Labrenzia sp. VG12: one gene and its partner. The protein of the gene in region 2 interacts with the protein of the main gene of each other region in a pairwise test. Links are inferred from orthologs where the notes say so. Each region holds a gene or a part of one and is shown on either strand. Other genes may lie near its edges.

Region 1 (5,566 bases), 1.9 Mb from region 2 along the record:
TTGCCGAAACGGGTATCGTCACGCCCGATATGGAACGTTTCGATCGGTTTTGTACGGGACTTGACCGGCTCGCCTTCTGACAGAAGATCCTGCGCGAAGGCGGATGGCAGCGGCATGGACAGCACGGCAGCGATGACACATCCGGCAAGCCTGACCAGACCGCTCCGATGCCGCCCCTCTGCCATGCTCATTCCCGCTTCTACCGCCGGCCGGCCCGGCGACGCCCGCCGCGGCCGGCAAACGGATCAACGACTTCGTCGTCAAACAGATCGGCGAGCTGGTCGGTCATGGCCCCTGCGAGCTCTTCGGCATCGACAATGGTCACCGCGCGCCGATAGTAGCGGGTCACGTCATGGCCTATGCCGATGGCAATCAGCTCCACCGGTGACCTTGTTTCGATGTCCTCGATCACGTAGCGCAGGTGACGCTCCAGATAGTTGCCCGGATTGACTGACAGCGTCGTGTCGTCGACCGGCGCACCATCGGAGATCATCATCAGGATCCGGCGCTGTTCCGGGCGCGCCAGCAATCGTTCATGCGCCCAGATCAGCGCTTCACCGTCGATGTTTTCCTTGAGCAGACCTTCGCGCATCATCAGGCCAAGATTGCGCCTCGCACGCCGCCAGGGCGCATCGGCGGACTTGTAGATGATGTGGCGCAGGTCGTTGAGGCGGCCCGGGGTCGGTGGCTTGCCGGCGCCGATCCAGCTCTCGCGCGACTGACCACCCTTCCAGGCCTTGGTGGTGAAGCCGAGGATCTCGACCTTGACGCCGCACCGCTCCAGTGTGCGCGCCAGGATGTCGGCACAGGTGGCTGCAACCGTGATCGGCCGGCCACGCATGGAGCCGGAATTGTCCAGAAGCAGCGTCACGACCGTGTCGCGGAAATTGGTGTCCCGCTCCTGTTTGAAGGCCAGCGGTGACATCGGGTCCGTCACTGCGCGGGTGAGACGCGCCGTGTCGAGCAGACCTTCTTCCAGGTCGAAATCCCAGGCGCGGTTCTGCTGCGCCATCAGCTTTCTCTGCAGGCGGTTGGCGAGACGGGCGACGGCGCCCTGAAGATGGGTCAGCTGCTTGTCCAGAAAGCCCCGCAGGCGGTCCAGTTCGGCCGTGTCGCAGAGTTCTTCGGCGGTGACCGTCTCGTCGAACTGATAGGTGAAGATCCGGTAGTCGGATTCCGGCCGGTTGGACAGCGAACTGTCCGGACGATCGCTCTCGCCGGGCTCTTCGGTGTCCTCCGCCATGTCCTGTTCGGCGAAGTCTTCCATGTCGGCTTCGGCGGCTTCCGTATCGCCGCTGTCCTGCTCCTCGCCAGACAGTTCCATTTCCTGCGGAGAAGCTTCCTGCTCGCCGCTGTCCTCTTCGCTGTCGTCGCCGGTTTCGGCTTCGTCGTTGTTGCCGTCGTCCTCGTTCTGGTCCGGATCCATGTCCTCATCGTGATCACCGAGTTCATCGGCCATGTCGAGCGACTTCAGGACGTCGCGCAGTCGCGAGGCAAAGCTGTTCTGGTCCTCGACCTCCGCTTCCAGGCGATCGAGATCGGCACCGGCCTTGTCCTCGATCCAGCCGCGCCACATGTCGACGAGCTTTTCCGCGCTTTCCGGTGGACGGGCGCCGGTCAGGCGCTCACGCACCATCAGCGACAGGGCGTCCTGCAGCGGCGCCTCTTCCCGGCTGGAAATGTCCGGTGCACCGGACTTGCGGAACCGGTCGTCAAGCATCACGGAGAGGTTTTCGGCAACGCCCTGCATGCGCCGCGCCCCGACAGCCTCACAGCGCGCCTGTTCCACGGCCTCGAAGATCGCCCTGGCTTCCGCGCCCTGCGGCAGGTTCTTCGCGTGCACGGCCTTGTCGTGGCAGGCAATGCGCAGCGCCATACTGTCGGACATGCCGCGCGTGACCGCGATATCGCGCGCGCTTACCTTGCGCGGTGGCTCGGGCAAACGGGCCGAGGTCCCGGAAATGCCGGGCCGGTCGCCGGAAAAGATGACTTCCAGTTCCGGCTCGCCGGAAATCGCCCGCATGGTGCCGCTCACCGACTGTTTGAACGGCTCGGTGCTTGGAGCGGGCTTGTTGCCCGGAAGGGAATTGCTGCCTGGCCGCGGCGCCATCTTGACCTCAGCTCATGACAACGTTGACGGAGGATTCCGGCAGATCTTCGCCGAAGCAGCGCTGATAGAACTCGGCCACAAGCGACTGTTCCATGTCGTCACACTTGTTGAGGAAGGTCAGACGGAAGGCAAAGCCGACATCTCCGAAGATGTCCGCGTTTTCAGCCCAGGTGATCACGGTCCGCGGGCTCATCACCGTCGACAGGTCACCATTGATGAAAGCGTTCCGGGTCATGTCGGCAAGACGCACCATCTTGGAGACGGTGTTGCGGCCTTCGTCGGTCTGGAAGTGCTTGGCCTTCGACAGCACGATATCGACCTCGTTGTCATGCGGCAGATAGTTCAGCGTCGTCACGATCGACCAGCGGTCCATCTGGGCCTGGTTGATCTGCTGGGTGCCGTGATAAAGGCCGGATGTGTCGCCGAGGCCGACCGTGTTGGCGGTGGCAAACAGACGGAAGGCGGCGTGCGGACGAATGACGCGGCTCTGGTCCAGCAGGGTCAGGCGGCCGGAGGATTCCAGGATCCGCTGGATCACGAACATCACATCCGGGCGGCCGGCGTCATATTCATCGAACACCAGCGCCACATTGTGCTGGTAGGCCCAGGGCAGGATGCCGTCCTTGAACTCGGTGACCTGCTGGCCGTCGCGGATCACGATCGCGTCCTTGCCGACCAGGTCGATGCGGGAGATGTGACTGTCCAGGTTGACGCGGATACACGGCCAGTTGAGACGCGCGGCAACCTGCTCGATATGCGTCGATTTGCCCGTGCCGTGATAGCCGGTGACCATCACCCGGCGGTTGTGGGCAAAGCCGGCCAGGATCGCCAGGGTGGTTGCCCGGTCGAACAGGTAATCCTCATCACGCTCGGGCACATGCTCGGACGGCGCGGAGAATGCCGGCACCTTGAGGTCGGACTTGAACCCGAAAACCTCTTCTACAGAAACTTCAGTATCCGGCATGGCCATGGCCGCAGTCGTCGTCTCAGTCATCAGTCCTCCGCTGTCCCGTGACACGGGAAGGGTCAAATGGGGAAAGCCGGCAAGACCTGCAGGCTTAAAGGAAACCGGCTTTTTTCAGGACGTTATAGGCCTGAATGATCTCCCGCAGGCGGTCTTCGGAAGACCTGTCACCGCCATTGGCATCCGGATGGTTAAGCTTTACCAGCTCCTTATAGCGCGCTTTGATTTCCGCGCCACGGGCTGTGTAGGGCAGATTGAGCACATCCAGGGACCGTTTTTCAAGCGTTAGTAGCTTTCTTTGCCGCGGCCGGCGTGCCTGTTCGGCGCGCCGTTGCGCATTTGCACGCATCCCCGAGCGCGGATCGTAGCCGTCCGGACCGTCGGCAGCCTGCTTGTTGACACCCATCTTCCAGGTCGGCCGGTGGCCGGTCAGGCTGTCCTTCTGGTAGGAACGCACGTCATCGTCGCCCATGCCGGTGAAATAGTTGTAGGACTTGTTGTATTCGCGAACGTGATCGACACAGAAATGGAAATACTGGCCTTCCCGGTCGCGCCCCTTCGGTGCACGGTGCATGCCCGGCCGTTTGCATCCCGGATGATCGCAGACGGGATGCCGTCCTTCTTCGGCGCGTTCCTTGTCCGGCTTGACCCGGATACCGTCGAAAATTTTTGAATCCAGTTTCATGCGGCAGACTATCGAAGTCCCTTGAGGCGCGGGCAAGCCGCGCTTGGTTGCAATGTCCGGGTATCCAAAGCTAATTTCCAGCTTCCGGCCCCGGAAAACGGTCAGCCAGCGACATTACCAGCCAGCGCAAGCCGCGCCTAGACTTGAACTTTCAAAAGCAAGGCCACACGTTAGATTCATGAGCATGAAACAGACCATCACCGACAAGCTCACGGCGGCTTTCGACCCCACTTTTCTCAATGTCATTGACGAGTCCGAGAACCATCGCGGGCACGGCGGCTGGCGCGAAGGCGGCGAGACCCATTTCAGGGTTCAGATCGCCGCGCCTGCCTTTGAAGGCATGAACCGGGTCGCACAGCACAGGGCCATCAATGACACTCTCACCGAAGAACTGAAGGCAAGCGTGCACGCACTTGCCATCGAGGTGAAACGCTAGGCGACCAGTTCCGAGCGCCCGTCATCGGATCACCTTAAACACTTCATTAAGTCGAAAAACTGCAATTGAAATTCATTGAAGATTTCTGAAGAAAGATAAGAGAGCCTTGCTTACGCAAGGAGAGCTCTGATGTCTTTTCCAGTTTTTCTTTCAGCGTTGTTGGCGCTCCTTCTAACGCCGATTTCAGCGTCGGGTGAAACCTGGCTTGCCAGCTCGGAAACGGACTTTCCGCCCTACAATTTTCCGGCGGGCGGAAAACATGTCGGCATCGACACGGAGATCGTTCAACGGGTCATCGACGGCATGGGAGAACAGGTCCTTTTTGTTCAACTGCCCTGGAAACGGGTCGTGCAAAGCGTTGAACAAAATGAAGTCGACCTCGGTTTCCAGTTCGTTGGTACAAAAGAACGGTTCGAAAAGTTCAACATGGTCGGCCCGTTTCGGGAAGGCATCACGACTTTCATGTTGCCCAGGGACAGTGTGATCGAGTTTTCGTCCCTGAAGGAACTCAAAGGCTATCTGATCGGCACGGTTCGCGGATATGCCTACGAAGAGGAATTTGACCGGGCCGACTACCTGAAGAAGGAGGAGGCCACCGACAACGAGACCAATGTACGCAAACTGGCGGCCGGCCGCCTGCACATGATTGTCGGCGACCGCGACACGCTCGCCTTCCTTGCCAAACGGCTTGGCCTGTCAGACCGTTTCAGATTCGCCGACACGCCACTGGCCGTGGTGCCCCGCTACATTGCCTTTCCAAAAGCCCGCAGCGACCAGGCAGCCGCCTTCGCGCAAAAGCTGGAGGAAATAAAGGCCAGCGGAGACATACAGTCCATCATCGAGAAATACACGCGCTGACCGGGAGATCGGGTCAGGTTGCCTGCGCCCCGGACACCGCCGTCATGGTCGGTTGCGGGGCCGCTGGCACCTTGCCCGCTCCTAGCGGCATGATCCTGAGCCTTGTGATCCGGTTCTTTTCCCGCCGCAGCACCGTGAAGCGGAAGCCGTGGAAGGTGAAGATCTGGCGTTCATCCGGAATCATGCGCGCTTCGTGGATGACAAGCCCGGCGATTGTGGTCGCCTCATCATCCGGCAGGCTCCAGTCTGCTGCGCGATTGAGGTCCCGGATCGGCACGGACCCATCGACAATCACGGAGCCATCCGCCTGCGGCCGGAGGCCTTCGAGCTCGACATCATGCTCGTCGGCAATCTCGCCGACGATTTCCTCAAGTATGTCTTCCAGCGTGACCAGACCCATCACCTCACCATATTCGTCGACAACAAGGGCAAAGTGGGACTTGTGACGCAGGAACGCATTGAGCTGGTCCTGCAGGCTTGTCGTATCGGGAACGAACCAGGCCGGGGCGGCGA
Region 2 (7,622 bases):
GCCGGCAGCGTGCCGTCGGCATTCGCGGTCTGCCAGTCCGGTTCTCCTTGAAGCTGATTGCCGTGGCAGGCAGCGCAGGCCTGCTCATAGATGCCGGCACCCTGACGGACCAGCGCCGGATCGTCCGGGCGGAGAAGGCCGGCCGGAGCAGAGTTTGAGGTCCCTTGCGGCCAGGTGGCGTATCCGACGGCTGCCGCAATGGCCATGATCAAGGCGGCGCAGGCAGGCCAGACGACTTTTGGCCGAAGGATCATCACAGCACAACGATAGGCGAGCCGTCGGGAACGCGGCTGTAGAGGTCGATGATGTCCTGGTTGATCAGCCGGACGCAGCCGCTGGAGACGGCCGAGCCGATGGTCCAGTATTCCATCGTGCCGTGAACGCGGTAGAGCGTGTCCTTGTTGCCCTGAAAGATGTAGAGCGCCCGGGCGCCAAGCGGGTTCTGCAGTCCCGGCGGCATGCCGCCGTTGCGCCAGCTCCACTGCTCCAGTTCCGGCTCGCGGGCAATCATCTCCTCAGGCGGCGTCCATTTCGGCCAGGCGGCCTTGCGGGCGATCCTGGCCCGTCCGGACCATTCGAACCCGGCTCGTCCAAGACCGACGCCATAGCGCATCGCCTTGCCCTGTTCCTGGACCAGGTAGAGGTAATAGTTGTTGGTGTCGACGACCAGGGTCCCGACCCGTTCGCTGGTCGGGTAATCGACCTGCTGTCGAAAGAAGCGCTCGGGGACTTTTTTCAGATCGACCGCGGGCAGCGGAAACCGCTCTTCCGGCATGGCGCGATACATGGCGAGATTGGCCGGATCCTCCGCGGGCGACAGGGGAATTGGCGCCTTGCCGGTCGACGCGCAGCCGGTGACGGCGAGCCCTGCAAGGCTCGCCGAACCGGCAAGAAAGTGTCTTCTTGTCAGGTGTTTCATCTTGTTGTCACTGACCCATTTCCATGTAGGGTTTGGCGCTTTCAGAGCCCTTTGCCCTGATTGCGTAGACGGAGTAACGGGCATCAGGGTCGTGCCCCATGCCGAGGGAGCCTTGCGGCATTCCCGGCACGGCGATCCCGCGAATGTCAGGGCGCTCGCTCATCAGTTTTTCCATGGCCTCCAGCGGCACATGGCCTTCAACGATGTATTTGCGCTCATCGCCGATCACCGCAGTGTGGCAGGCCTGCATGTCGTCCGGGACACCGGCCTGCTTCTTGATCGCGGTGAGGTCGTCGTGGTCCTCGACGACGACCGTGTAGCCTGCGGCTTCAACGGCGTCGGTCCAGACCTCGCAGCAGCCGCACCAGGGCGTCTTGTAGACGGTGATCGTCGTCTCGTCCCCGGCCTGTGCTGCGGCAGACAGGAACAGGGCGCTGCCGAGTGCGGCAAGCATCACTTTGGTCTTGGTCATTGGTTGGCTCCGGTCTTGTTGGTGGTATGGCAGGATTTGCCCATGAAACGGTGCAGGACCGCATGCATGGCAACGCAGCCGAGCATCGGCCCGGCCAGGAGAAGGGTTTCCGTCCAGGTCAGTCCGGAAGGGGCCGAATAGATCAGGAGCCCCGTGCCGGCGAGCATGGCCAGACAGCAGGCAGCCATGAAAAGCGTGTGGGCGTTCAGGAAGCCGCGAGCGGCGACCGGTGTCGTGACGGACGAAGTCCGATTGGTGGTGTCCTCAAAGCTCATTGAGCGATTACCTGTAAGTGAGGTGAGGCGAAGCCCGGGCCGGGTGAAGGCACCCGGATCAGCTTCGTTCAACCTTGCAGTTTCTGATGATCCCGGGCCTGTCGGACCGGGGACGGGTGATCAGAAACCGATGGGAGGCTGAAGGACGGGGCCAGGCCCATGCGCGGTCAGGACGGACGATGAGGTTCTTTCGATTTCCACTTCGGCCGCCACGGGAAGCGCCAGAGACGCCAGCAGCAGAGACAGACAGTCTGCGCTGCACTGGACCGATTTGGTGCCGGGAGCCTGTCGGCTGCCCTGTTCACAGCATGCGTGATGAGGCAGTTCTAGAGCTGACGTCGTTGCAGAAACGCCAGTCTCGGGGCTTGCCATGGCACCGGCCGTCGTCTTGGCACCGCTGAAGGCGGCGGCCATGTTGACCCCCAAAAACAACATCAGCAGCAATGTAACGAGGATGGCGCGCATGCCTGACCTGTTTTCCACTCCTTGCCCGCACAGACTCACCTCTTGAGCCTTTGCAGCCTGACCCCGCAGGTAAGGGCGAAATGCGTTCAAACCGTGACTGAAGAGCTGTTGGCGGCGACTGGCGCACGGATCGGTCTAGCGTCCTGATCCGATGTCACCCTTCAGGTCGGCTCTTGCCTGATATTTCTGCAAAGCGGCCAGCAGGCTCTTTTCGGGATCGAGGCCGCATTCGATGGCGAGCGCGTGGACGGCGAACAACAGGTCGCCGATTTCCTCTTCCAGATCGGCGGTGATGTCAGGCCTGGACCGTCCGTAGTTTGAAGCCTTCAGGACTTCCTTGCTGACCTCTCCAAGTTCGCTGGTGATGTCGAGCAGACGCTGCTCCGGAGCGCATTTCAGGCCGTGTCTGGCCAGAAAGGCAGCAATATCTTCGGTTGACGTGGTCTCTGTCATGTTTTCACCGGTGCCTGATTGTCTGTTGCAACAGAATAGCCACTTGCAGCCTTCAGAACGATGCTTTTTGGGTTTGAAGACGATCCAGTGCCGCTCGGCCCGCAACTTCCCCTCCTCAAGACTGGACCCGGTGCACCGATCGGGCCAGTCTGCTGGGAAGTGGACTTGCGGGAGGTGTCATGCGGGATTTGCGGATCTGTTTTGTGGGCGACAGTTATGTAAACGGCAGCGGAGACGAAACAGGCCTTGGTTGGACCGGGCGTCTTTGTGCCCGGCGAATCTCCGGGGACCTGCGCCTGACCCGCTACGATCTCGGCATTCGCGGGGAAACCACCGATCAGATCGGCGCACGCTGGCAGAGCGAGTGCACACCGCGGCTGCCGGAGGGCGCCGACAACCGGGTGGTTCTGCAATTCGGCATCAATGATGTTGCCGTGATTACAGGGCAGGGGCGGCATGTTGCCCCCGAAGCGTCTCTGGCGAGCGCCGCGGAACTGGTTTCGGCAGCAGCCGCGGCCTACCCGACCCTGTGGGTCGGTCTGCCGCCGGCAAATGTCGCATGCTCTCCGATGCATCCAAGCGCCGGACTTGAAATCAGCTTTCGCCAGGAAGACGCGATCGCGCTCAACGGTGCCTTCAAGGACCTGGCCGCCAAGCTGGGCATTGCCTATCTCGACATTCAGACCCCTTTGCTTGGCGATACAGCCTATCTGGACAGCCTGACCCGAGGAGACCGGATGCATCCGGACGGAGAGGGCTATGCCCGGATTACGGATCTGGTGGATGCCTGGCCCGCCTGGTCGGACTGGTTCGAAGTGTAGAAATGGGAGAGGGTGAATTGAAGCGTCTTGCCCATCTTTTCGGCGGAGCGCCGGTGTGAGCGGCTGGACGACGTTTCAACCATCCCCTATCTCTTTCCCATGACCTTGCGCGCACAACAGACATCCAATGACTACGGTATCGTCGTGGAACCGCTTGCCGGCGAAGTGATTGCCTGGCGGGGCAAAGAGATAATAGCCCGTTCCAACAGAGCGAAGGTCATGTATGAGACCCGGCTGTCGCCGGTGGTCTATTTCCCGCAAGAGGACATCCTGGCAGAGCTGGAACCGGCGCCGGAGCACAAGACCTTCTGTCCGTTCAAGGGCACGGCTTCCTACAGCCACGTGAAGGTCGGTGAGGAGCGTATGGAAAACGGTGCCTGGCACTATCCCAAGGCCCTGCCGGAAGGCCAGGCGGTGGACGGTTGTTTTGCCTTCATGCCCGGTGTTGCAGACCGGATCGAGCACGAGGGCGCGGAGATCGAGGCGCTGCCGATCGGCAATATCACCGGGCCGGTGGTCGACTGGCTCCTGCGCGAGGCGTGGCTTGCCAAGTCGCCGGACGAGCTGCTGGCAGCGCTCGGCCGGAAACTGGTGGAGGACGGCGTTGCCGTTTCCCGCCTCAGCATTCTGATCTGGTCCCTGCATCCGATGATCGCCGGGCAGAACTGCATCTGGTCGCGCGACGAGGACGAGGTCATCAGCCGCTATCCGTCCTACGAGATCCTGGAAAGCCCGGTCTTTACCGACAGCCCGTTCCAGCACGTGGCCGACGGCCTCGGCGGTGTGCGTCAGAAGCTCGACACCAATCCGGACGAATTCAACTTTCCGATCATGGAGGATCTGAAGGAGAAGGGCGTAACCGACTATGTCGCAATGCCCTTGCCTTTCTCCGACGGGCGCATCAACGTCCTCACGCTTGCATCAGACCATCCGAATGGTTTCACCACCGCCAATCTCGGGCTCATTTTCGAGTGTTCCGCCCTGATCAGCCGCCTTTTTGAGGTCTTTGCCCTGACCTCCAGCGCGACCTCGCTGCTGGAAACCTATCTGGGCAAACGCACAGGTGCCCGGGTGCTGGGCGGAGAGATCCGCAGGGGCGACGGCGATGTCATCGACGCGGCAATCCTGTTCTGCGATCTGCGCCATTCCACGCGGCTGGAGACGGAGCTGGGCCGTGAAGCCTATGTGGAGCAGCTCAACCGCTTCTTTGAAGTCACCACGGACATCGTCAACTCGCATGAAGGCGAGGTGCTCAAATTCATCGGCGATGCAGTGCTGGCGATCTTTCCGGCGGGAGCCGGGCATGCGGCGGCCTGCGCTCATGCCGTGGAAAGTGCGCACGAGATTGTCTCAAGGCTGAAGGACCCGGATCCGGAGACGAATGACATGTCGCTGTCCTGCGCCATCGGCATTGCCTATGGCGAGGTGACCTATGGCAATGTCGGGTCAAAGGAACGGCTGGATTTTACGGTGATCGGCAGTGCGGCGAATGTTGCTGCCCGGCTTGGCGAATATGGCAAGGTCATCGGCCAGCCGGTGGTGGCAACGGACGAGGTTGCGGTGGAGGGCCGGTTCAGAACCGACAGTCTTGGCGGTGTGGAGCTGCACAATGTCAGGGACCGGGTCGCGGCCAGTACGGTATTCGTTGAAGGCTAAAGTTCGTTCCCGGTTCAGTGAAGGCTTTTTTCGCCTGCAAACCCGCCCATCGGCTGGTTGCGCACCAGGATCACGAGACCTTCGTCGGACGGCCCGGCGTTCTTCGCGGCGACGCCACCGTAATTGGCGCAAAGCTCTTCAGCGCTCTTCTTTTGAGCGGGCGTGAACATGGTGATGGCCTGGCAATCGACCCGGCGCAGTTCCGTGTCGGTTTTCACGCCGCCGGACAAGGCGAGACTCACGCCGGCCAGTGCAAGCGCGAAAGTGGTGGTGGCTGCAACAGTAATCTTCTTCATTGTCCCCGGTCCCATTTCCCGGCCCCGAACAGTTCAAGGGCCTCGTGATATGGACGGAGAATGGCGGAACACACCTGTACTCACCCTGACATCCGCATTCACCTGACGTTCAGATTAGGCGATTCGTCTGATATTGCCGAGGTTTGGCGCCAGAAGCTGCGATTTCGATTCGGGTTAACGTTGGATAAAGCGCAAGTCTAGGTGGTTTTGACGGGGGTGTCAGAGCTCCGTCTGGGTCACCTCGTCCGGATGCTCCAACCGAAGCTGGTTCCGGACATCGGTCAGGATCCTGCCCAGAAGGTTCTGGCCCGGCCAGTCTTCTGGCGCGGTCCGGGCCGCCTTTTGCGCGTCAAGACCAATGCCCCAGATCAGGTCGTTGGGGCTGGCTTCGGCGAGCAGCTTGTCGCCTGTCTGGAAGAGCTTGCGCCTGAGCCCCTTGTTCTGGCTGAACTTCGCGTGGTTCACGCGGTAGACGATCTCTTCCCTGCGGGCCTGCCAGATGGTTTCCTCAAAGTTTCGGACCTGCCGGCCAAGCGCCTTTTGCCGCCCCGGATCGGAAGCGGTCGCGATTTTGGCAGCCGTCTCGGGATCGTCGAACAGGAGCGCCTTGGAATACATCATGGCCTGTTCGGCGGTGTTGAAGGTCTTGCCGTCGAGATCGAACGCGGATTTCTGCCACTGGCTGAATGGTCCGCCCCAAAAGAAATGAAATCGGTCGGCGGTGTTGGTCAAAACCTTGTCCTCATGGGCGACACATCGGCAAACAAAAGGGGCGGAAGACCGCCCCTTGAAACTTCGACCCTTGCAGGTGCTGGCGGCTCAGGCCGTCTGCTGGCTGGTCTCGACACCTTTTTCGGTGAGCATGCCCTGCAGTTCCTGGTTCTGGAACATTTCACGGATGATGTCGCAGCCGCCGACGAATTCACCCTTCACGTAGAGCTGGGGAATGGTCGGCCAGTTGGTGAATTCCTTGATGCCCTGGCGCAGCTCATCGTCTTCCAGCACGTTGATGCCTTTGTACGGCGCGCCGACATAGTCGAGGATCTGCACAACCTGCCCGGAAAAACCGCATTGCGGGAAGTTCGGGGTGCCTTTCATGAACAGCACAACATCGTTGCTGTCGACTTCGTTCTTGATCCAGTCCTGGATGCTCATGGGTTTCACGTCCTCATTGTTTCGCCGGCGGCGCCAGAAGCGATTTGCCGGTGCGGTAAACCAGTTTCGATACGGAGCGCCAGATCCGAAGTTCCATGACCAGCATGGCAAGCAAGGTCACGGTCAGCAATAAGGCGAGCATCATGTTCAGATCTCCGATCGACTTCCCTGCTATCTGGACAGGTGAGGGGCAAGAATCAAGTGTTCATGCGCCTGCGCGGCAACCTGTCAGGCCGTTTTTGCTCAATCCGGAGCCTTGGTCTGAAGCGCAAGCGCGTGCAGGGCACCGCCCATGTTGCCCTTCAGGGCTTCATAGACCAGTTGATGCTGCTGGACGCGGCTCTTGCCCCGGAAGGCTTCGGAAACGACATTGGCCGCGTAGTGATCGCCATCGCCGGCCAGGTCGCGGATCTCCACCTGAGCGTCGGGCAGCGCCTCCTTGATCAGGGTTTCGATCTCATTCGCGTTCATCGGCATTGTGCATCAGTCCTTTTGTATAAGCGCCTGAACGGCAACGAGCTTAAGCCGTCGCCATATAGTTCGGGAACCAATCTTCGTGCGCTTTTTTCAAGTTTGCAACGGATATGGTGAGGATGCCTTCCACAGTCAAATCCGATCCGCCCGTTGTGCCGATTTGTTGAACGTCGACGCCGGCGTCCAGAATGTCTTCCATCACCGCCTCGACCTTGTCCTGCGCGACGGTCAGAACGTAGCGGCCCTGGTCCTCGCCGAAGAGTGCGGCATGGGCGGGGCTGTCCACCTTGACCGTGGCGCCGAGGCCGCCGGCCATGGCCATTTCTGCAAGCGCAACGCCCAGGCCCCCGGAAGAAATGTCATGCACGCCTGTGAGGCGGGCTGCGCCGATCAGCTGGCGGACCAGCGTGCCGCGGCGTTTTTCTGCGGCCAGGTCCACGGGCGGCGGAGCACCTTCCTCGCGGCCGAGAATGTCTGCGAGATACTGGGACGCGCCAAGGTGGGTGCCAAGGCCGCCGATCACCAGGATCGCGTCGCCTTCCTGCGTGAAGGCAGCAGCGGCTCGGACAGTGACATCCGGCAGCAGGCCGACGCCGCCAATGGCCGGGGTCGGCAGGATCGCTTCGCCATGGGTCT

The links.
Region 1: the proteins of grxD (region 2) and CHH27_RS17965 interact in binary tests that used the Escherichia coli proteins (3 or more experiments, as listed by UniProt). The link is inferred for Labrenzia sp. VG12 from one-to-one orthologs.

The regions. Positions count from the first base shown.
Region 1 is NZ_CP022529.1:3,888,671-3,894,236, forward strand. The notes cover bases 2,671-5,566. They hold CHH27_RS17965 (BolA family transcriptional regulator), read left to right. Parts: upstream 2,671-3,937; coding sequence 3,938-4,195; downstream 4,196-5,566. Other genes in these bases: cobS (cobaltochelatase subunit CobS), read right to left, coding at 2,671-3,104; CHH27_RS17960 (DnaJ domain-containing protein), read right to left, coding at 3,169-3,759; CHH27_RS17970 (ABC transporter substrate-binding protein), read left to right, coding at 4,325-5,053; CHH27_RS17975 (HlyC/CorC family transporter), read right to left, coding at 5,067-5,566. In the rest of the region: CHH27_RS17945 (esterase-like activity of phytase family protein), read right to left, coding at 1-191; cobaltochelatase subunit CobT, read right to left, coding at 200-2,110; more of cobS, read right to left, coding at 2,118-2,670. UniProt on the Escherichia coli protein: Transcriptional regulator that plays an important role in general stress response. Has many effects on cell morphology, cell growth and cell division. Acts by regulating the transcription of many genes, including dacA (PBP-5), dacC (PBP-6), ampC and mreB.
Region 2 is NZ_CP022529.1:2,007,575-2,015,196, reverse strand. Bases 4,845-7,622 are described here. They hold grxD (Grx4 family monothiol glutaredoxin), read right to left. Parts: upstream 6,513-7,622; coding sequence 6,177-6,512; downstream 4,845-6,176. Other genes in these bases: purL (phosphoribosylformylglycinamidine synthase subunit PurL), read right to left, coding at 7,033-7,622; CHH27_RS09400 (BolA family protein), read right to left, coding at 6,756-6,989; CHH27_RS28470 (hypothetical protein), read right to left, coding at 6,526-6,657; CHH27_RS09410 (NADAR family protein), read right to left, coding at 5,577-6,089; CHH27_RS09415 (antitermination protein), read right to left, coding at 5,076-5,357. Outside these bases: CHH27_RS09455 (cytochrome c), read right to left, coding at 1-254; CHH27_RS09450 (L,D-transpeptidase), read right to left, coding at 254-919; CHH27_RS09445 (DUF411 domain-containing protein), read right to left, coding at 927-1,391; CHH27_RS09440 (hypothetical protein), read right to left, coding at 1,388-1,666; CHH27_RS09435 (hypothetical protein), read right to left, coding at 1,787-2,131; CHH27_RS09430 (MazG-like family protein), read right to left, coding at 2,267-2,584; CHH27_RS09425 (GDSL-type esterase/lipase family protein), read left to right, coding at 2,764-3,405; more of CHH27_RS09420, read left to right, coding at 3,433-4,844. UniProt on the Escherichia coli protein: Monothiol glutaredoxin involved in the biogenesis of iron-sulfur clusters.